Regions from separate parts of the Embleya sp. NBC_00896 genome, predicted to be linked through region 2. Evidence: riboswitches for the same ligand, from Rfam matches in the RefSeq annotation. Region 2 holds a riboswitch; the other holds the start of a gene.
The links. Region 2 has a riboswitch for glycine ahead of gcvT (glycine cleavage system aminomethyltransferase GcvT). Riboswitches for the same ligand answer to the same signal wherever they lie in the genome.

Region 1 (10,182 bases), 4.4 Mb from region 2:
TGACCGCCCATTTCGAACAGGGGTGGAGCCTGCTGTGCAATGGCGTGGTCCTGTTCGAGGACACGGGCGAATTGCTGCCGGACGGCCGCACCATCGCCCCGCACCGCCCCCGCGTGGGGCTGGTTTCGGCGGCCTGATCCGCCCGTACGGCCACAAGCGCCGAAAGATCCGGGAGAGCCGGAGGTTGCTCGGACGACCTCCGGCTCTCGACCGTCCGGGGCGAGTCCGCGAACGCGCGGCCGGTACAGTCCGATCGGCACCACGTACGCGCGACGACTCGGAGTTCCCTCCCCATGGCCGGCACCGACACCCATCCGCGGCCCGGTCGCCCGCGTGATCCGCGCACCGACGAGCTGATCCTCGCGGCCACCCGCGAGCTGATCGCCGAGCAGGGGTACAACCGGGTGAGCATCGACGCCGTCGCGCGCCGCGCCGGGGTCACCAGGCCGACGGTGTACCGGCGGTGGCCCTCCAAGGCGCACCTGGTGCACGAGGCGGTCTATCCGGCCCGGGAGACGACCTTCGGGCCGCATCCGCACGAGGACTTCGCGACCGGTGTGCTGCGCTTCGCCGAGGCCGCCCTCGAATCGTTCCGCCGCCCGGAGACCGCGGCCGCGGTGCCGGGGCTGCTGGCCGAGTACCGCGACCAGCCCGAGCTCAAGGAAATGCTGGTCGCCCGGATGGACCCGGTCCGGGCCCGTTTCCGGCTCTTCGTCGAGGACGCGGTGGCACGCGGGCAGGCCCGCCCGGACCTGGACGCGGACCTGTTGTTCGAGTCGCTCAGCGGCGCGCTGATGTTCGGCGTCCTGGGCAGCGACCTGGCCGACAAGCCGGGCTTCGCGGCCTCGGTCGCGCGGCTGATCACACACGGCGCGGCCCGCCCCTGATCGGGACGGGCCGCGCGCGCCGGGCTCAGTTGCCGTAGGCCTCGATCGGCGGGCACGAGCAGACCAGGTTGCGGTCGCCCTTGGCCCCGTCGATCCGGCGCACCGGCGGCCAGTACTTCTCGGCCGGCACCACGCCCACCGGGAAGACCGCCTCCTCGCGGGTGTACGCGTGCGCCCACTCGCCGCCGAGCAGCGCGGCGGTGTGCGGCGCGTTCGCGAGCGGGTTGTCGTCGGCGGGCAGTTCACCCGACGCGACCCGGTCGATCTCGCCCTTGATCGCGATCATCGCGTCGCAGAACCGGTCGATCTCATGCAGGTTCTCGCTCTCGGTCGGCTCGATCATCAGCGTTCCGGGCACCGGGAACGACATCGTCGGCGCGTGGAACCCGTAGTCGATCAGCCGCTTGGCGACGTCGTCGACGCTGACGCCGGTGGCCTTGGCGATCCCGCGCAGGTCGATGATGCACTCGTGCGCGACCAGGTCGTTCGGGCCCGTGTAGAGCACCGGGAAGTGCGGCGCGAGCCGCTTGGCGATGTAGTTCGCGCCGAGCACCGCGACCTGGGTGGCCCGCTTGAGGCCCTCCGGGCCCATCAGGCGCAGGTACGTCCACGGGATCGGCAGGATCGCCGCGGAGCCCCAGGGCGCCGCCGAGATCGGCCCCACGCCCGTCTCCGGGCCCGCGGTGGGCTGGAGCGGGTGGTTGGGCAGGTACGGCGCCAAGTGCGCGCGCACCGCGACCGGGCCGACGCCCGGGCCGCCGCCGCCGTGCGGGATGCAGAAGGTCTTGTGCAGGTTCAGGTGCGACACGTCGGCGCCGATCGCACCGCCGGGCTGGGCCAGGCCCACCAGCGCGTTGAGGTTCGCGCCGTCCACGTACACCTGGCCGCCGGCCTCGTGGATCGCCGCGCACACCTGCTCGATGCCCTCCTCGAACACGCCGTGCGTGGACGGGTAGGTCACCATCAGCACCGCGAGCGTGTCGCGGTACTGCTCGATCTTGGCGTGCAGGTCCTCGAGGTCGACGTCGCCGCTGTCGCCGGTCTTGACCACCACCACGCGCATGCCGGCCATCACCGCGCTGGCCGCGTTGGTGCCGTGCGCGGAGGACGGGATCAGGCACACGTCGCGCGCCGTGTCGCCGTTGGCGTGGTGGTAGGCGCGGACCGCGAGCAGGCCCGCGAGTTCGCCCTGCGACCCGGCGTTGGGCTGGAGCGAGACCTTCGCGTACCCGGTGATCCGGGCCAGCGAGTCGGCGAGGCCGTCGATCAGCTCGATGTACCCGGCGGCCTGGTCGACCGGCACGAACGGGTGCATGTCCGCGAACTCGGGCCAGGTGACCGGTTCCATCTCGACCGTGGCGTTGAGCTTCATCGTGCACGAGCCGAGCGGGATCATCCCGCGGTCGAGCGCGTAGTCCTTGTCGGCGAGCCGCTTGAGGTAGCGCAGCATGCCGGTCTCGGAGCGGTGCAGGTGGAAGACGGGGTGGGCGAGGAACTCGGTGTCCCGCAGCAGCCCCGCGGGCAGCGCGTCGGCGGTGTCGGCGTCCAGCGCCGCGACGTCGCCGGTGACCCCGAACGCGCCCCAGACCGCCTCGACGTGCGCACGCGTCGTGGTCTCGTCGCAGGTGATCGCCACGTGGTCGGCGTCCACCGGCCGCAGGTTGATCCGGGCCGCGCGGGCCGCGGCGAGCACGTCCTCGGCCCGACCGGGCACCCGCACGGTGAGCGTGTCGAAGAAGTCGCCGTGCACGACCTCGACCCCGCCGGCCCGCAGCCCGGCCGCGAGCACGGCCGCGTACCGGTGCGTGCGGCGCGCGATCGCGCCGAGCCCGTCCGGCCCGTGGTAGACCGCGTACATGCCGGCCATCACCGCGAGCAGGACCTGCGCGGTACAGATGTTGCTGGTCGCCTTCTCGCGGCGGATGTGCTGCTCACGGGTCTGCAGCGCGAGCCGGTAGGCGGGCGCGCCGTCGGCGTCCACGGACACCCCCACGAGCCGGCCCGGCATGCTGCGGGTGAGCTTCTCGCGGACCGCCATGTAGCCGGCGTGCGGGCCGCCGAAGGCCATCGGCACACCGAACCGCTGGGTCGTGCCGACCGCGATGTCGGCGCCGAACTCGCCCGGCGCGCGCAGCACGGTCAGCGCGAGCAGGTCGGCGGCGACCGCGACCAGCGCGCCCTGCGCGTGCGCGGCCTCGATCACCGGCGCCAGGTCGCGCACCCGTCCGTCGGTGCCGGGGTACTGGAGCAGCACGCCGAAGCAGCCGCCCTCGGGCAGGCCCTCGGTGGTGTCGGCGACCACGACGTCGATGCCGAGCGCCTGCGCGCGGGTCCGGACCACCGCCACGGTCTGCGGCAGCGTCGCGGCGTCCACCACGAACACGTCGCTCTTGGCCCGGCCCGCCCGACGCGCCAGGGTCATCGCCTCGGCGGCGGCGGTGGCCTCGTCGAGCAGCGACGCGCCGGCCACGTCGAGGCCGGTCAGGTCGGTGACGACGGTCTGGAAGTTGAGCAGCGCCTCCAGGCGGCCCTGCGAGATCTCCGGCTGGTAGGGCGTGTACGCCGTGTACCAGGCCGGGTTCTCCAGCACGTTGCGGGTGATCACCGGCGGTGTGAAGGTGCCGTGGTAGCCGAGCCCGATCATCGAGGTCAGCACGCTGTTGCGGGAGGCCAGCTCACGCAGTTCGGCGAGCACCTCGGCCTCGGTCCGCGCGGCCGGCAGCTCGAAGCCCTCCAGCGCCCGGATGGCGGCGGGCACGGCGGCGTCGGTGAGTTCGTCCAGGGATCCGTAGCCGACCGCGGCGAGCATCTTCGCCTGTTCGTCGGAGTCCGGACCGATGTGCCGGCCGGTGAACGGCGACGCGGCCTCCAGGCCGGTCAGCGAGCCGGGGCCGGACGGGAGTAGGGCGTGAGCACGCGGCTGGGCGGGGGTGCGCGGGGTCATCGCGAAAGGCCTCCTGGATCGCTCCTGGACGGGCACGCGGGTCACGCGCCCACCGGCCTCCCCCTCTGTCATCTGTACCTGAGAGCTTCACCGCGCCCGGAGTGCCGGTCGAACCGGTTCTCACAGGCGCGGTTTGCACCGTCGGCGAGGATTCAACCCTGTTTCGGGGGTCAATCCTGCTTTCCAGAGTGCCCACGACCACGCGGTACGGGTGCCTGAGAGATTCCGGGGAGGAGTTGCTCCTTCGGCGCCTCGTGCGTACGACACGAGGACTCTCCCGCGCGAACGTAATGAGCGCTTCAACGGTATCAGCGTGCGGTGCGACCGGAACCGTGCACTAGGCGTAAGTCACAGTGATGTTGGTGTAGCCCAGGGATCGCATCATCCCCTCCAACATGGCCGTGGTGTTCTTCTCCGCGCGCTCGACCAGTCCCGCGCCCCGCGCGGCCTCGTCGATCTTCTTGCCGGCGAGCACGTACAGCTGCTGCTGATCGCCCGGATTGCTGGAGAAGAAGTCGCCGAAGCGGTCGAACAGGCCCTTGTCCTGCGCGATCACGTGGCTGTTCTTCTGGTCGAGCGCGGCGGGCGCCAGGTGCGCGTGCGGGAGCCGGATCGTCACCGTCTTGGTGTCGGGCGAGGCCTGGATCGCGTCCTTGCCGATCCCGCCGAACTCGACGAAGCCGCCGACCTGGCCGACGCCGACGAACAGCGTGCGCTGCCCGCGTACCGCGTCCGGCAGGAACTTGGCGTCCTTCTCCAGGTCCACGACCACCTGGAAGGTGCCGCTGACCGCTTCATAGCGGCTGAGGTCCTGCACCGCCTTGAGCATGACCGGACCGCTGTGGTCCTTGGTCTCGGTGCCGAACGGGTTGAACTTGCCCGGCAGGAGGTTGACCAGTCCCACCAGGACCAGCGCCAGCACGATGAAGCCGACGAGCAGGGTGATCAGGAAGGCGGGCAGGCCGAGCTTTCGACGGGCCGACCGGAAGGCGCCGTGCCCTCGCGCCGGCCGTTCTTTGACATCAGTCATGTGGGACACCCCCGAGGAGTCGTCTGCTCGGCGCCTGCCCCCGATCGGCCCGGCTATCCGCCGGTTCCGGCCGGCAGCGGAATCGGTTCCCCCGGTTGCAGCGCGGGATCCGCGATCGCGAACGTGCGTACCCGACCAGGTTTTCCGCCCGGCACCTCGAAGCGCACCGTGACCCGGCCGACGCCGCTCCCCTGCACCCATCCCGGCCCGAATCCGTCGTGCACCACGTCCTGCCCGGGGGACCACGACACGGTGGTGGGGGCGGCCTCGACCACCGCCGCGTCCGAGTCCTCCTCCGGGTCGTCGGCGGCCGGCTCCGAGGCGTCCTGGCCGAACAGGTCCTGCTGGGCGAAGTCGGCCAGGCCGCTCACCCCCACGCCCAGGAGCCGGATCCCGCCCGTGAAGTCGACCTGCGCGGCCAGTCGGCGGATCGTCTCGCGCACGACGGTCGGGTCGTCGGTGGGCCCGCGCAGCGTCTCCGAGCGGGTCAGCGTGCCGAAGTCGTAGCGGCGCAGTTTGAGCACGATCGTGCGGCCCGAGCGCCCGGCGGCGCGCAGCCGTTCCACGCACCGGATCGTGAGTCGGTCGAGTTCGCGCGTGATCCGCTCACGATCGACCAGGTCGGTCGCGAAGGTGTCCTCCACCGACACCGACTTCGCGTCCCGGTCGGCCACCACCGGACGCGCGTCGAGCCCGGCCGCGAGCACGTGCAGGCCGTGCCCGTGCGCCTGGCCGAGCAGCCGCACCAGCTCGCTCTCGTCGACCGCCGCGAGGTCGGCGACGGTGTCGAGCCCGGCCCGGCGCAGCACGTCGCCGGTCGCGGGCCCCACGCCCGGCAGCGCGCGCACCGGCAGCGGGTCCAGCATCGCCCGCTCGGTCCCGGGCACGACCACGCACAGCCCGTCGGGCTTGTCCGCCTCGGAGGCGATCTTGGCCAGCAGCTTGGAGGTGGCCGCGCCGACCGAGCAGGTCAGCCCGGTGGCGGTGTGGATGTCCGCGCGCAGCCGGATCGCGATCTCCGTGACCCGCTCGGTGTCCAGCGTGCCGCCGTGCGGACCCGCCTCCAGGTCGACGAACGCCTCGTCCAGGCTGAGCGGCTCCACCAGCGGCGACAGCCGGTGCAGGAGCTCCATGACGGTGTCGCTGACCTGCCGGTAGAGCGCGAAGCGCGGGCTCAGGAAGGCGGCGTTGGGGCAGCGCCTGCGGGCCTCGCCGATCGACATCGCCGAGCGCACGCCGAACACGCGGGCCTCATAGGAGGCGGTGGCGACCACTCCGCGCGCGCCGATCCCGCCCACGATCACGGCCTTGCCGGCCAGGCTGGGCTTCGCGGCCTGCTCGACCGACGCGTAGAACGCGTCCATGTCGAGGTGGAGGATGCCCGGAGCCTGTCTCACATTCGGCAATGATGGCGCACGGGTCCGACATTCGCGCTGATCTCAACCGTTCAGAGCGCGGCGGATCTCGTCGCTCTCGGGACTGTTCACGCGCGGATCGGGCTTCAGGACGATCTGCCCGGTCGCCTTGATCGCCGCGAACATTTCCCGACCGGATCCGTACACCGTGGGACCGAGGTGCCCCCATGTGAGGGACTCGTCGGCGACGCCGTACGCGTCGAGCCCGGCGGCCCGGCACAGGCCGAGCGCACGACGTAGATGGAAGCTCTGCGTGACGACGATCGCGCGGTCGAGGCCGTACACCCGCTTCGCCCGAACGCAGGACTCCCAGGTGGAGAATCCCGACTCGTCAGTCACGATCCGGGTCTGCGGGATTCCGCGGTCCGCGAGGTAGCGCCGCATGACCTTCGTCTCGTCGTAGCGGTTCCCGCCGCCGTCCCCGCTGACGAGGATCACCCGGGTCCGGCCGGCCCGGTACAGCTCGAGCGCGACGTCGAGCCGGCGGGCCAACAGATCGGACGGTCGGTCGCCGTCGACGCCCGCGCCGAGCACCATCGTGACGTCCACGGGCGGCACGTCGGCCACCGTGCGGACCCGATTTCCGGCGTACAGGTGCAGCCAGGTCGCCGGCGCGAGGCCGGCCACGGCGAGCAGGACGGCGGCCTGATAGCCGCGCCGTTGGGCGCGCCGCGTGCGCGGCAGGGTCGGCCGACGAAGGATCACGTCCATGGGGACGTCCCTGCCCCGTGTCCCGGTTCCCACGCTCGGGACGCACGAAGGGATGATTCAGACCGCCTTGTCGCGGCGCCTTCGAGCCAATTCATCACCCGGATGGACCTGTGCGACGGGCTCTCCGGTGCCGGTGTGCTCGCCCTGGAGCTGCGCCAGCGAGCCCTCGACCTCGCGCCAGACGGCCCCCACGGCGATCCCGAAGACCCCCTGGCCGCCCTGGACCAGGTCGATGACCTCGTCGTACGACGTGCACTCGTACACGCTTGCGCCGTCGCTCATGAGGGTCATGCCGGCCAGGTCGCCGATCCCGCGCCCGCGCAGGTGTGCGACCGCGATCCGGATGTTCTGCAACGAGACGCCGGTGTCGAGCAGCCGCTTGACGATCTTCAGCACGAGGATGTCGCGGAAGCCGTACAGGCGTTGCGTACCCGAACCGTGGGCGGGTCGGACCGTGGGCGCGACCAGCCCGGTGCGGGCCCAATAGTCGAGTTGACGATAGGTGATGCCGGCCGCCGCGCACGCCGTCGGGCCGCGGTAGCCGACGTCCTCGGACGGTGCGCCGGGCGGCGTGGCCTCCTGCCGCCGGGGGCCCGCACCGGGGTCGGTCGCCGGCAGAGGACGTGCCGTGCGGGCGCGTTCCGCCGCCGTGATGTCGCCGGTGCTGCTCACGCCGACCTCCCTTTCGTCTCCCCTCGCCCGCGTACGGCGATGAGAGTCTCTTTCAGTCCCGGGCCGCAGGCGGCGAGGTGCAACGCGCAGGGGTCATCCCGGAACTGTCGATTTCGACGGTAGGCAGTCACCAACAGCGCGTCAACGACCGCGCCGTTCGGCACGCCGAGTGACGCTGCTCGCACGAGTGGTTTGAAGTCGGCGGGCACGGGTAGATCTGGCCGCTTTGCCACTGATCGAAGCGGACCGGGCCGGATCGATCGTGATCGACGGTTCGCTCGCGAACGCCACTCGAACACGGCTCGAACACGCTCGAACGCAAAAACCGCCGACCGTGCACCTGTCGCGATGCTGCTGCGACAGGTGCGGTCGGCGGTCTCGGGTCCGCGGCGGGCGCGGACGGCCCGCTATTGGCTCGTGGTGCCGAAGTCCTCGGGCGAGATGTCGTTCAGGAACTCCCTGAACTTCTCGATCTCGTCCTCCTGCTCGTTGGGGATCACGATGCCGGCCTCGTCCAGGACCGCGTCGCTGCCGACGATCGACGTCCCGGTGCGCAGCGCGAGCGCGATCGCGTCCGACGGACGCGCGCTGACCTCCACGCCGCCGGAGAAGACCAGCTCGGCGTAGAACACGCCCTCGCGCAGGTCGGTGATCCGGATCTGGGTCAATTCCTGGCCCAACGCCTCCAGCACGTCCCGGAAGAGATCGTGCGTGAGAGGACGCGCGGGTACCACGCCCTGTTGGGCGAACGCGATGGCCGTCGCCTCTACCGGACCGATCCAGATGGGGAGATAACGATCGCCCCCCGTCTCCCGTAGGAGCACGATCGGCTGGTTAGAGGGCATCTCCACCCGGACGCCCACAACCTCTAGCTCGTTCACATCGCCACACTAGCGCGCCCGACTGTCGGTCACCGATCCCCGGGGGCCGAATAGGTCGGGGATTCGTCGTTTTTTCTTCGGGGCCGGGCACGGTCCGCCGAGCCGGAGCCCTCTCACCTGCCCAGACGCGGGGCGAGCGCGGTGGTGACCAGAACGGTGTGCAGGCGCGAGGTGAGGGCGAGCAGATCACGCACCGTCTCCTCGGCGCCCGCCTTCGCCCGCGCTCCCCTTCGGTGCAGGAGCGGCGCGACGATCTGTTCGACCAGGGCCGCCTCGCGGTCGGCGGCGGCCTTGGTCTGCCGCAGGTGGCGCGGCTCGACGCCGTACCGCCCCAGGGCGGCCACGAGCCGGGCCACCACGAGCGCGTCGCCGTCGTAGACCACCGCCGCGTCGCCCCCGCCTTCGCCCGGGCGCGGACGGTGCGGCTGGATCAGGCCGAACTCCTCGAGTCGGGCCAGGTCGGCGTCCTGGATGCCCGCCGCGGCGATCAGGCCGGACCGGTCGAGCAGCACCGTGGTGCCGTCCCGACCGGCCGAGCCCGCGTCACCGTCGGCGTCCGCGGGCCGATCCGACTCGGCCGTTTCGGTACCGGCCGGCTCCAGCCCGCGGTCCATCGCGTCGAGCTGATCCTTGATCACCCGGAGCGGCAGATAGCGATCGCGCTGCACGCGCAGCACGTACCGCAGTCGATCGATGTCGGCGGGGCCGAACTTGCGGTAGCCCGAGGGGCTCCGCTGCGGCTCGATGAGCCCTTCCGCCTCGAGGAACCGGATCTTGGAGATGCTGATGTCCGGAAACTCGGGACTCAGCAGGGTCAGGACCCCGCCGATGCTCAGGGAGACCGATCCGGCCGCCGCCGGACTCACCCGCTCACCCCGTCCCCATCTGCGTGTGGCGGCTCGGGAAGAAGACCAGGCGGTACTTGCCGATCTGTACCTCGTCGCCGGGCGCGAGCGGGACCTCGTCGATCCGCTCACGGCCCACGTAGGTGCCGTTCAGGCTGCCGACGTCGGCGACCGCGAAGCCCCCGGCGGTGCGACGGAACTCGGCGTGCTTGCGCGAGACCGTCACGTCGTCCAGGAAGATGTCGCTCTGCGGGTGCCGACCGGCCGTGGTGCGGTCCGAGTCGAGCAGGAAGCGACTGCCGGAGTTGGGACCCCGGCGGACCACGAGCAGCGCGGTGCCCGGCGGCAGCGCGTCCACCGCGGCCTGCGCCTCGGGCGTGAGGATCTCGCGGGGCGCCGGTTCCGCGTCCAGCGCCTCGATACCGCTGATCGAGATCGTCGAGGTCTGCTCGGAGGCGCGCTCGGCGCCCGCGCCGAGCCGGGTGCCGCAGTTGGAGCAGAAGCGGTTGCCGGAGGGGTTGTGATGCCCGCACGCGCTGCACACCACCACGTCGGCCTCCTGACCCGATCCGGTCGAACCTCGACCTTCGGTCGAGAGTTGCCCGAAACTTATGCGCGCCGTGTGTTCCGGGTCAACAGCGACATGCCCGGCAGTCGCATCGGAACCGTCCGAATTGGGCGGCGGCATGGCAGGAGCGCCGGCGGACGCCCCGTAGGGGGTGCCCGGAGGCATCGTCGGCGGGGCGGCCGGCGGCGGGCCGGGCCTCCCCGCATCGGCAGCCGGCGTGTCGCCGGAG
Region 2 (10,182 bases):
TTGATGCCGACCTTGGCCAGTGCGTTCTGCACCGACGTCGCGCCCGCGACCTCCTTGGGGCGGTTGCTGCGGGCGGTCAGGACCGTGCTGAAGCCGTCCGCCTTCCCGCACTGCTTGAGCTCGTCCTTGGCCTTGGCGACGTCACCGGTCTGGTCCGAGCCGTTCGGGTACATGTCCGAGACCTTGGACCCGGCCAGCGTCGGCGGCATCAGGTTCGTGGCGATGTCGGAACCGACCTCACCACCGACCGCGCGCTGCATCTGCTTCTTGTTGACCGCGTACTGCACCGCGCGCCGGCAGTGCACGTTGTCGAACGGCGGCGTCTTGGAGCTGACCGCCAGGTATGCCAGCGCACCGGAGACCGCGTCGTCCGAGTTCGAGGCGAGCTTCTGGTCGGTCAGGATCTTGTTCTGGGCCGCGGCCTGAACACCCGTACCGACGACGTCGAGCTGCGCCGTGCCGGCGAAGAGCCGGTTGTCGACGTCGTTCGCGTCCTGCTTCTCGAGCAGCTCGATCCGGTCCGGCAGCGCCTTGCGCAGCGGGTCCGTCGCCGGGTCCCAGTGCGGGTTGCGGACCAGGTTGACCGCCTTGCCGGGCTCGTACTGGCCGTCGACCATGTACGCGCCGGAGGCGAGGGGGTGCTTGACGTATTCCTTGCCGGTGTCCTTGGCGGGCGGGACCGGCGCGGTCTGCGGCAGCGCGGCGAGGTAGTTGAAGTCCGCGAACGGCTGCTTCATCTTGAAGACGATGGTGTAGTCGTCCGGCGTCTCGATCGCCTTGAGGCCGAGCTTGTCGGGCGCGGAGTCCTTGTACGGGCCCTTGTACGTGCCGTCCGGGTCGAGGTACTGCGAGAAGTACGCCGGCCCGTTCGGCAGGATCTCCTTGTCGAAGGACCGCTCGACCGCGTACTTGACGTCCGAGGCCTTGACCTCGGTGCCGTCCTCGTACTTGACGCCCTTGCGCAGGTGGTACGTCCAGGTCTTGCCGCCGTCGTCGGTCTTGCCGACATCGGTGGCCAGGTCCGGCGCGAACTCGTAGCTCGCGTTGCCCGGGGCGGGCTTGAAGGTCAGCAGCGGGCGGGCCATCAGGCGGGAGAAGTTCCACGCCGAGGCGTAGTACATGTCGCCCGGGTCGAGCGAGTCGAACTTGTCCGCGCTGACGAGCTTGAGCGTGCCGCCCTTCTTGTCGGACTTGTTGACGACCTCGGTGATGGCCTTGTTGCTCGGCTGGTACTTCTTCGTGCCGCCGCCTCCGCCACCGCACGCGGTGGCGGCCAGCGCGGTCACGGCCACCATGCCGATCAGCGCTTGGGCCCTGCGCCTGCGAGTTACCGGGTGTTTCATCGCTGGTCGTGCCTCCTCGTGGGGACCTACGGAATATTCAGCGGCTGCGCGGATCGAGGGCGTCTCGAAGCCCGTCGCCGAGCAGGTTGAACGCGAGCACGGTGATGAAGATCGTGACTCCGGGGACGACCATGAACATCGGGGCGTCCTCATACCGCGGGACGGCACGCGCGAGCATGCCGCCCCACGAGGCGGTGGGTTCCTGGACGCCGACCCCGAGGAAGGACAGGGCGGCCTCGAACAGGATGTTCGTCGGGATGAGCAGCGTGGAGTACACGAGGATCGGACCGACCAGGTTCGGCATCAGCTCGCGGAAGATGATGTGCCGGTCGGTGGCACCGAGGCTGCGGGCCGCCTCGACGAACTCGCGTTCGCGCAGGGACAACGTCTGGCCGCGCACGATGCGGGCGATGTAGGGCCAGCTGAAGAAGCCGATCACGAAGATCAGGACGGTGACACGCAGCGTGTCGCCCTTGAGGCCGAAGGCCTCGCCCTGGAGGCTGCTGCCGATCGCGATCGCGAACAGGAGCAGCGGGAACGCGAGGAAGACGTCCATCGCGCGGCTGATCACGGCGTCGATCCAACCGCCGAAGTAGCCCGCCGCGGTGCCGAGGACGACACCGATCACCACGGACAGGAGCGTGGCCAGGAAGGCCACGAGCATCGATATCCGGGCGCCGTAGACGATGCGCGAGAAGATGTCGCGGCCGTTGACCGGTTCCAGCCCGAGCGGATGATCCAGGCTCGCGCCGCCGAAGCTGCCGGTGGGGATGTTCAACACCGGGTCGAGCAGATCGTCGTGGTACTCGGTGGGCCCGCCACCGACGACCGAGGTGATCAGCGGCGCGAAGAGCGCGACCAGCACCATGAAGACGATCACGACACCACCGGCCATCGCGACCTTGTCGCGGCGGAATCGGGCCCACGCGATCTGGCCGAGCGAGCGTCCCTCGATGCGTACGCCGGCGGATTCGGCGATCGCCTCGGGATGCGCCTCTCGGGCCACACCGGTGGTCTCGATCGGTGCCGTCATGGATCGACCCTCCCCGCTCACGGATGCGACGGCGGCTCGGGATCGCCGATCCTCGTCGCCGTACCCGGCCTTGAGATCCCGATGATCTTCGGGATCTGTCGTCCGGGTGAGACTCCTCCGTGACGCGGGTCACGAACAGGGGTGGAGGAATACCTTTACTGAACCGTGATTACGGCGACACGATTCACCTGTTGATCCGCGTAGATCGGTCACGAAATCACAACAAGGCAGCGGTTGATGACGTAACGTCAGTTTTTCGGGGGCATCAGTGCCTGTTGCCCCCGGACAGTCACGTCCGATTGCGCGCGGCCTCGTCGAGCATGTCGATCCCGATGAACGGCCGGGTGTTGTCCCGCATCCATGCCGCGACCGGGTCGAAGGGGTCGTCGAGCGCGACCGACGACAGCGTCAGGCCGGCGGGCGCGCCCTCCGAGGCGCGGGCCATCGCATCGCGCATCCTCTGCATCGTGGCGGGCTGATTGTCCGTCAGGCGCAAGCCGATCACGAGTCGTTCCGGTCCGATCGTGGGCCGCACCCAGGCCCGGTGCGCGGCTCGCACCACCTGGGTCTGGAACAGCAGGCCGCCGAGCACCGCGTAGAACGCCGGGTCCCACAGGGTCGGTTCGCCGACCTCCAGGGGGCCGGCCATCAGCCGGTCCAGGCCGCCGACGATCCGCCGCAGGTCGAGGTAGGGGACCCCGACGCCGCCGCCCTGAGCGTGCGGATTCAGCCACAGGCCCCAGTGGTCGGTGTACAGCGACGAGGCGATCTCGGTGACCGGGCAGACCTCGAACGAGCGGTCCCAACCACTCGCCCGCATCTGCTCCTCGGACGTGAACGCCGGGGCGTAGCGCCAGCCGGCCACGTCCATGTTCCCGTACTGCGCGTCCGGGCTGCCCGGCTGCCCCTGCCACAGCAGCATCCACACGTGGGCGCCGGTGAGCGCCTCCAGGAGCTGCTCGTACGTGTCGTAACGCCCGGGCGCCATCTGGCTCAATGCCTGCTCGACCTGGTTCACGACGTCCTCCCCGAACGGATGTACCGATGTTCCGATGCCGACGATTTGTCGGCGATCGTTCTCCCGACGCCGCGTGCCGCGCGAGCGCCGTGCCCCGCCGTGCGGCCCGCGGGCTAGCGCTGGTCGGCCCGCAGGTAGAACGGCTGGGTCTGCTCCAGCATCCAGTCCCCCACAGGATCCTGGGCCACGTCCAGCAGCACCACGTTGACCGGCCACGGGCACGCGGCGCGGCCGAGCGCGCGCTCCAGGGCGCCGACCGCGGCGAGCCGGTCCTCCTCCTGCCAGCGGTCCAGTTCGACGCCGACGAACAGGCACGGCGGCTCCGACTCGACGACCCCGAGGCCGCGGCGCGCGCTCAGCACGACCGGCACGTGGGTGAACTCGTCGGCGGCCGCGATCAGGAAGTCCATCGGCTCCTCGTCCGGCTCGTACAGCCGCACCCGAGCGCCGCGCCGGCCCGCGCCGGGCAGCCGGGCCAACTCCAGGACGCCCGGCGGCGGGATCGGGATGCCCACCTCGCCACCGGGGTTGACCGCGATGCCGACGTGCGGCGGCAGCCCGCGCGCGAACTCGCGCATCGGCGCGACGGTGAACGCCATCGGCCCGGCGACCCGGCGGAACTCCTCCTCCGACGAGAACACCGGCACATAGGGTCGGCCGTCGATCTCGGTGGTCGGCAGGGTCAGTTCGGTGTCCGCCCGCGAGCCGCCCTCGGGCAGCGGCACCCACACGTCCGCCTCGGCGAGGGCCTCGAACAGGGCCTCGGCCCGGGACGAGTCCCCCATCGCCGCGACGAGCGCGCTCTCCACGGGATTGGCCGGGAACGGCATGGTGGTGCTCCTCTGTGTCCGCCGCAGTTTACGACTCGACCGGCGGCTGCCGTCGGGCCTGTCGGAGGACCGGGTCGGTGAAGACGATCCGGTTGAGCCGGCGGGCGGCCGGTCGGTCGAGCAGTACACAGGACGCGAACCCGCCGGGTGCCGCCCCGAGCGTGGGGCCGGCCTCCAGCCACGGCGAGAGCCGCGCGAGCAGGTCGCGCCACTGGCGATGGTGCCGGGCGAACACCGACGTGGACACCCCGCGCCCGCGTTCGCGTTGGCCGGAAAGCGCCTGATGGGCCGTCACGTCCAGGAGCAGCGCGTGCGCCGGGATCCCGCGTCGGCGGGCGGCGAGCACCAGGATGCGGCGCAGGATCGGATTGCGCCCGCTGTCGTGCACGACGACCACGCCCGCCGCGCGCAGCGCCCTGGCCACCTCGCCGTAGTGGGACAGCCGCACCAGCGGCCGATAGGCCCGGTAGGGGATCCGGCCCGCCCGGACCGCCCAGCGCGCCCGGACCCGGTCCGCGTCGAGCACCGCGACCTCGCGGCCCGGGGCCACCACGCGGGTGAGCAGCGTGCTCTTGCCCGCGCCGGGCAGTCCGGTCACCAGGAGCACGCAGGACGAGGGGTAGGCGAGCACGTCGACCACGTGCTCTCCTCGATGGTCCGCCGATCGGTGGTCCGCGGATCGGTGGTCCGCCGACCGGCTCCCGACCCGGTTCCGCTCGTCCCGGAGGTCGTGCACGGACCGGGGCACCAGCACGCCGCCCGTCGCGGCGCCGGTATGCGCCCCCGCCGAGTCCGTCTCCACGAGCCCTCCCCTTTTGTGTCACAAACCGTCGTGCCCCCGCGCATGCTGCCGTAAAGGACCGCTAGCATGCCCGGCACAACCGAATACCGGCCGTCGACCCCACGCGGAAGAGTCCTCGCCATCGAGCGGGGCGCCGAAGGAGCAACTCCTCCCCGGAATCTCTCAGGCACAGATACCGCATGGGTCAGGCACTTCTGGAAAGCAGTCGCTCCCTCGGTGCGACTCACCCACGGTGCAAATCGCCGGGCGCGCGTCGTTCGCGCGTCCGCGGTGAAGCTCTCAGGTTCCGATGACAGAAGGGGAGGGCACCCCACTTTTCGACCGATTCCGGTCGAAAAGGGCTGAAAGCCATGGCAGGGAGCCCCCTTTTGTCCTCGTACTCGCCGCAGTATTCGTCGCAGGATCCATCCCCACCCCTCGCACACCGCGCCGCGCACGCGTCCGCACACGCGCGCGCCACGACCGCGCCCGTGAACCGCGCGGCGGCTGGGCCCGCACCGGGCCGGTGTCGCCCCCGGTGTCCCTCCGAAGGAGTCTTCGCATGACCACCGACCGCCGGACCCCGCTCGACGCCGTGCACGACGCGCTCGGGGCCACGATGACCGACTTCGCCGGCTGGCGGATGCCGCTCCGGTACAAGAGCGAGCGCGACGAGCACACCGCGGTGCGGACCACCGCCGGCCTGTTCGACCTCACCCACATGGGCGAGATCGAGGTCACCGGCCCCGACGCGGCCCGTGCGCTCGACCACGCCCTGGTCGGATTCGTCTCGAAGATCGGGATCGACCGCGCCCGGTACACGATGATCTGCACCGAAGAGGGCGGCATCGTCGACGACCTGATCGTCTACCGCCTGGGCGAAGAGCACTTCGTGGTGGTGGCCAACGCCTCCAACGCCGACGTCGTCGCCGGCAGCCTGAAGCACCGCTCGGCGGGCTTCGACGCGAACGTGCGCGACGCCTCCGAGGAGTACACGCTGCTCGCGGTACAGGGGCCCGCGTCGACCGCGATCGTGGGCTCGCTCACCGACGCGGACCTGCCCGCGCTCAAGTACTACGCGATCCTGCACGCCGAGGTGGCGGGCATTCCCGTACTGCTCGCGCGCACCGGCTACACCGGCGAGGACGGCTTCGAGCTGTTCGCCGCGCCCGGCGACTCGGTCGCGCTGTGGGACGCGCTGACGGCGGCCGGCGAGCCGCACGGGCTGGTGCCGGCCGGGCTGTCCTGCCGGGACACGCTGCGCCTGGAGGCGGGCATGCCGCTGTACGGACACGAGCTGACCCGCGACACCACCCCGTACGAGGCGAACCTGGGCCGGGTCGTGCGCCTGGACAAGCCGGAGGACTTCGTCGGGCGCGAGGCGCTGGCCGCCGCGCAGAACGACGTGCGTCGCACGCTGGTCGGCCTGACCTCGCCCGGCAAGCGGGTCCCGCGCGCGGGCTACCCGGTCGTGGACGCCGAGACCGGCGAGCGGGTCGGCGAGGTCACCTCCGGCGCGCCGTCGCCCACGCTCGGGGTCCCGATCGCGATGGCCTACGTGGCGTCGGATCGGGCCGAACCGGGCACTCGCCTGGCCGTGGACATTCGGGGCAAGGCCGAGCCGGTCGACGTGGTCGCACTGCCGTTCTACAAGCGCGGCTGACCCGATACTTCCGCAAACAGCCACAAACCCACCTGCGGAACAGACACACCTCATTCGAATGGAGAATGGACCCGTGCACGCACCCCAGCACCTGCGCTACAGCAAGGAACACGAGTGGATCGACGAGGCGGCCTCCCCCGCCCCCGTCGGCATCACGCAGCACGCGGCCGACGCGCTCGGCGACGTGGTGTTCGTCCAGCTCCCCGAGGTCGGCCAAGCGGTCGTCGCCGGCGAGCCGTGCGGCGAATTGGAGTCCACGAAGTCGGTCAGCGACATGTACGCGCCGGTTTCCGGCGAGGTGGTCGAGATCAACGACGCCGTCGCCGAGGACCCCTCGCTCGTGAACTCCGACCCCTTCGGTACGGGCTGGCTGTTCAAGGTGCGCATCGACGGCAAGGCCGAGGGCCTGCTGTCCGCCGACGAATACGCCGCGTTCTGCGGCGAATGATCGAGATCGACCCGATCGAGGAGCTGACAACCGTGACGATCCTGGACCGTCCGCTGGGCGAGGTGGACCCGCAGGTCGCCGCCGCCGTCACCGACGAGCTGCACCGCCAGCAGAACACCCTGGAGATGATCGCCTCCGAGAACTTCGCCCCCGTGGCGGTGTTGGAGGCGCAGGGTTCCGTCCTGACCAACAAGTACGCCGAGGGCTACCCCGGCCGGCGCTACTACGGCGGCTGCGAGCACGTCGACGTCGTCGAGCAGCTCGCGATCGACCGGGTCAAGGCGCTCTTCGGCGCCGAGGCGGCCAACGTGCAGCCGCACTCGGGCGCCTCGGCGAACGCGGCCGCGATGTTCGCGCTGCTCACGCCCGGCGACACGATCCTCGGCCTGGACCTGGCCCATGGTGGCCACCTCACCCACGGCATGCGGATCAACTTCTCCGGCAAGCTCTACAACGTGGTCGCCTACCACGTCGACGAGAAGACCCACCGGGTCGACATGGAGGAGGTCGAGCGCCTCGCCAAGGAGCACCGGCCGAAGATGATCATCGCGGGCTGGTCGGCCTACCCGCGGCAGCTCGACTTCGCCGAGTTCCGCCGGATCGCCGACGAGGTCGGTGCCTACCTCATGGTGGACATGGCGCACTTCGCGGGCCTGGTGGCCGCGGGCCTGCACCCGAGCCCGGTGCCGTACGCGGACGTGGTCACCACCACGACGCACAAGACCCTGGGCGGCCCGCGCGGCGGCGTCATCCTGTCGAAGGCGGAGTACGCCAAGAAGATCAACTCGGCGGTCTTCCCGGGCCAGCAGGGTGGTCCCCTGGAGCACGTCATCGCGGGCAAGGCGGTGGCCTTCAAGATCGCCGCGTCCGACGACTTCAAGGACCGCCAGCAGCGGACCCTGGAGGGCTCGGCCATCCTCGCCGAGCGGCTCACCCGCAAGGACGTCACCGACGCGGGCATCACCGTGCTCACCGGCGGCACCGACGTGCACCTGGTCCTGGTGGACATGCGCGACTCGGAGCTCAACGGCCAGCAGGGCGAGGACCGCCTGCACGAGATCGGCATCACGGTCAACCGCAACGCGGTCCCGTTCGACCCGCGTCCGGCGATGGTCACGTCGGGCCTGCGGATCGGCACCCCGGCGCTGGCCACCCGCGGCTTCGACAAGGCCGACTTCGAGGAGGTCGCGGACATCATCGCCGAGGCCCTCCTCCCCGGCTACGACGACACCCGCAAGGCCGCCCTCACCACCCGCGTGTCCGCCCTGGCGGCCAAGCACCCGCTGTACCCGAACCTCTGATCCACCCGATCGGGTTCACCACGACGACCGCGAAGCCGGTGGGGCAATCCCCCACCGGCTCCGCGGTCGTTTTTGCGTCCGACGCGGCTCACCCCTCCGGGTCGAACTCCCCACCGCGGACGCCGGACATGAAGGCTCGCCACTCGCGTTTGTCGTACCGCTGGATCGCCCCGGCCGGATCCGCAGGATTGCGAAGCGCCATGCCCCCGCCCGGAATCTCGGCGACCTCGATCCGATCGCCCGGATCGGAGCCGGGGGCACATCGCCACACCACGCCGGAGAGATCGCGCGCATAGAGGTCGGCTTTACGTTCCCGGGTCATGCCTCAGTAAGCGTTCCGGCCTTGGCCGCCGTCACGAACGCGGCCCACGCGGCTCGGGAGACCCGGGTGGCGGGCAGTTGCGTGTTCTTGCTGTCTCGGACGGCCGTGGCCGCGATACCGGGAACGGGCGCGGTCTCCACGCAGTCGTTGTTGTTCGCCGTGTAACTGCTCTTGGTCCAGGCGACACCGGCCAGTTCGACCGCATACATCTCACGCAGATCCATGTCAGGGTCCGATTTCTTCTCGATGGCCGCGTTGATCAGATCGCGGATGTCGCCGAGACTCCGAACCGCGTTGGGAGAGTCCCCAAACAGGGGTCAGATGTCTATCGCACCAAGAAGGGCAACCCAGGCTCTCGGCGCGACCTCCAAGTGCCCTCGACTGCGATCCTTACTGTCGCGTACACCCACGGCTACAGGAAGGGGGGCGACCTCAACACAGGAACCCTGTTGGCCGGAGTGCGTAGCGGTCCGCCAGGGGCCGGTCGGCGTGGCGGTCCGTGCCTCGTGGTCCCGAGTCATGCCATCTCCTTCATTGCTCGTTCAATCAGGGCGATCGAGTCCGCCGGTGAAGCCGCCTCGGTCTCCAGATGCCGGAACAGCCTGGTGAATTGGGAAATCTCCAGCTGCGCCTCCTCGACCACGGTGTTGCCGATGACTTCGAGGAACGCGATCTCAGGTTCATCCTTGTCAGGGAACCGAAACATCGTCACGCCGGAGTTCTGCGCGACGGCCGCCCCGGCGGTGAAGGGGATCACAAGGATCCTGACGTTGTCCTTGCCGGCAAGTGCCAAGAGGTGCGCCAGCTGACGACGCATCACATCCGTTCCGCCGACCTGGGCGCGGAGCGCGCCTTCGGTGACGATGCCAGTGAAGACAAGCGGGTCGCTCTTCAGACTCAGAAGCTTCTGCCGAGTGGTTCGGACGGTGGCGAGAGTGGCGATCTGGTCCGGGCCGTAGGCATTGAGCCCGACGGAGATGATGGCTCGCGCGTACTCGTCGGTCTGGCATAGCCCCGGAATGGTGTTGAGCTGGAACTCCCAAGCGTGACTTGCATCGTGCTCGTTGAGGATCAGCTCCAGATACGCCGCCGACAGCACCTTGGTGTAGGGCTTCCACCAGGGCGCCTTGCGTCCGATCAGGCGATCTTCCTCGCGCCAGGCGTTGAGTTGTTTCTGCATCGCCTCGGGCTGGCCGTAGAACTCGACCAGTTGTCGGATGTCCGTCTCGGACGGCGCTCGTCGACCGAGGCTGATGCGATTGACCTTGGAGATGTGCCAACCGAGTTCGGCGGCAGCCTCCTCCAGAGTGAGCCCGGATTGCTCACGCAGGTCCGTGAGCAGGGCCGCGATCCTGCGGCGCGGGCGTGACACGGGCGACTTGTTGGGCATCGAGCCTCCTTCGGAGCCAGTCTCCACTGCGCGTTGCGCGTCGGGCCACCACA

Region 1: linked by a shared signal. The riboswitch ahead of gcvP (aminomethyl-transferring glycine dehydrogenase) and the one ahead of gcvT (glycine cleavage system aminomethyltransferase GcvT) in region 2 are both predicted to bind glycine.

What each region holds. Positions count from the first base shown of each region.
Region 1 covers NZ_CP108776.1:6,924,537-6,934,718, reverse strand. Annotated here, with positions in the region: gene OG928_RS30930 (DUF5999 family protein) at 1-137, shown strand, start outside; gene OG928_RS30925 (TetR/AcrR family transcriptional regulator) at 294-887, shown strand; gene gcvP (aminomethyl-transferring glycine dehydrogenase) at 913-3,831, opposite strand; glycine riboswitch at 4,025-4,121, opposite strand; gene OG928_RS30915 (DUF4230 domain-containing protein) at 4,169-4,861, opposite strand; gene OG928_RS30910 (DNA polymerase IV) at 4,915-6,258, opposite strand; gene OG928_RS30905 (vancomycin high temperature exclusion protein) at 6,301-6,987, opposite strand; gene OG928_RS30900 (MerR family transcriptional regulator) at 7,045-7,659, opposite strand; gene OG928_RS30895 (bifunctional nuclease family protein) at 8,067-8,540, opposite strand; gene OG928_RS30890 (MerR family transcriptional regulator) at 8,654-9,406, opposite strand; gene OG928_RS30885 (FHA domain-containing protein) at 9,411-9,935, opposite strand.
Region 2 covers NZ_CP108776.1:2,525,751-2,535,932, forward strand. Annotated here, with positions in the region: gene OG928_RS11225 (ABC transporter substrate-binding protein) at 1-1,343, opposite strand, end outside; gene OG928_RS11230 (ABC transporter permease) at 1,381-2,376, opposite strand; gene OG928_RS11235 (enhanced serine sensitivity protein SseB C-terminal domain-containing protein) at 2,666-3,394, opposite strand; gene OG928_RS11240 (enhanced serine sensitivity protein SseB) at 3,508-4,224, opposite strand; gene OG928_RS11245 (AAA family ATPase) at 4,253-4,864, opposite strand; glycine riboswitch at 5,121-5,214, shown strand; gene gcvT (glycine cleavage system aminomethyltransferase GcvT) at 5,568-6,668, shown strand; gene gcvH (glycine cleavage system protein GcvH) at 6,742-7,116, shown strand; gene glyA (serine hydroxymethyltransferase) at 7,113-8,417, shown strand; gene OG928_RS11265 (DUF397 domain-containing protein) at 8,506-8,739, opposite strand; gene OG928_RS11270 (DUF397 domain-containing protein) at 8,736-8,963, opposite strand; gene OG928_RS11275 (DUF397 domain-containing protein) at 9,057-9,260, opposite strand; gene OG928_RS11280 (helix-turn-helix domain-containing protein) at 9,257-10,129, opposite strand.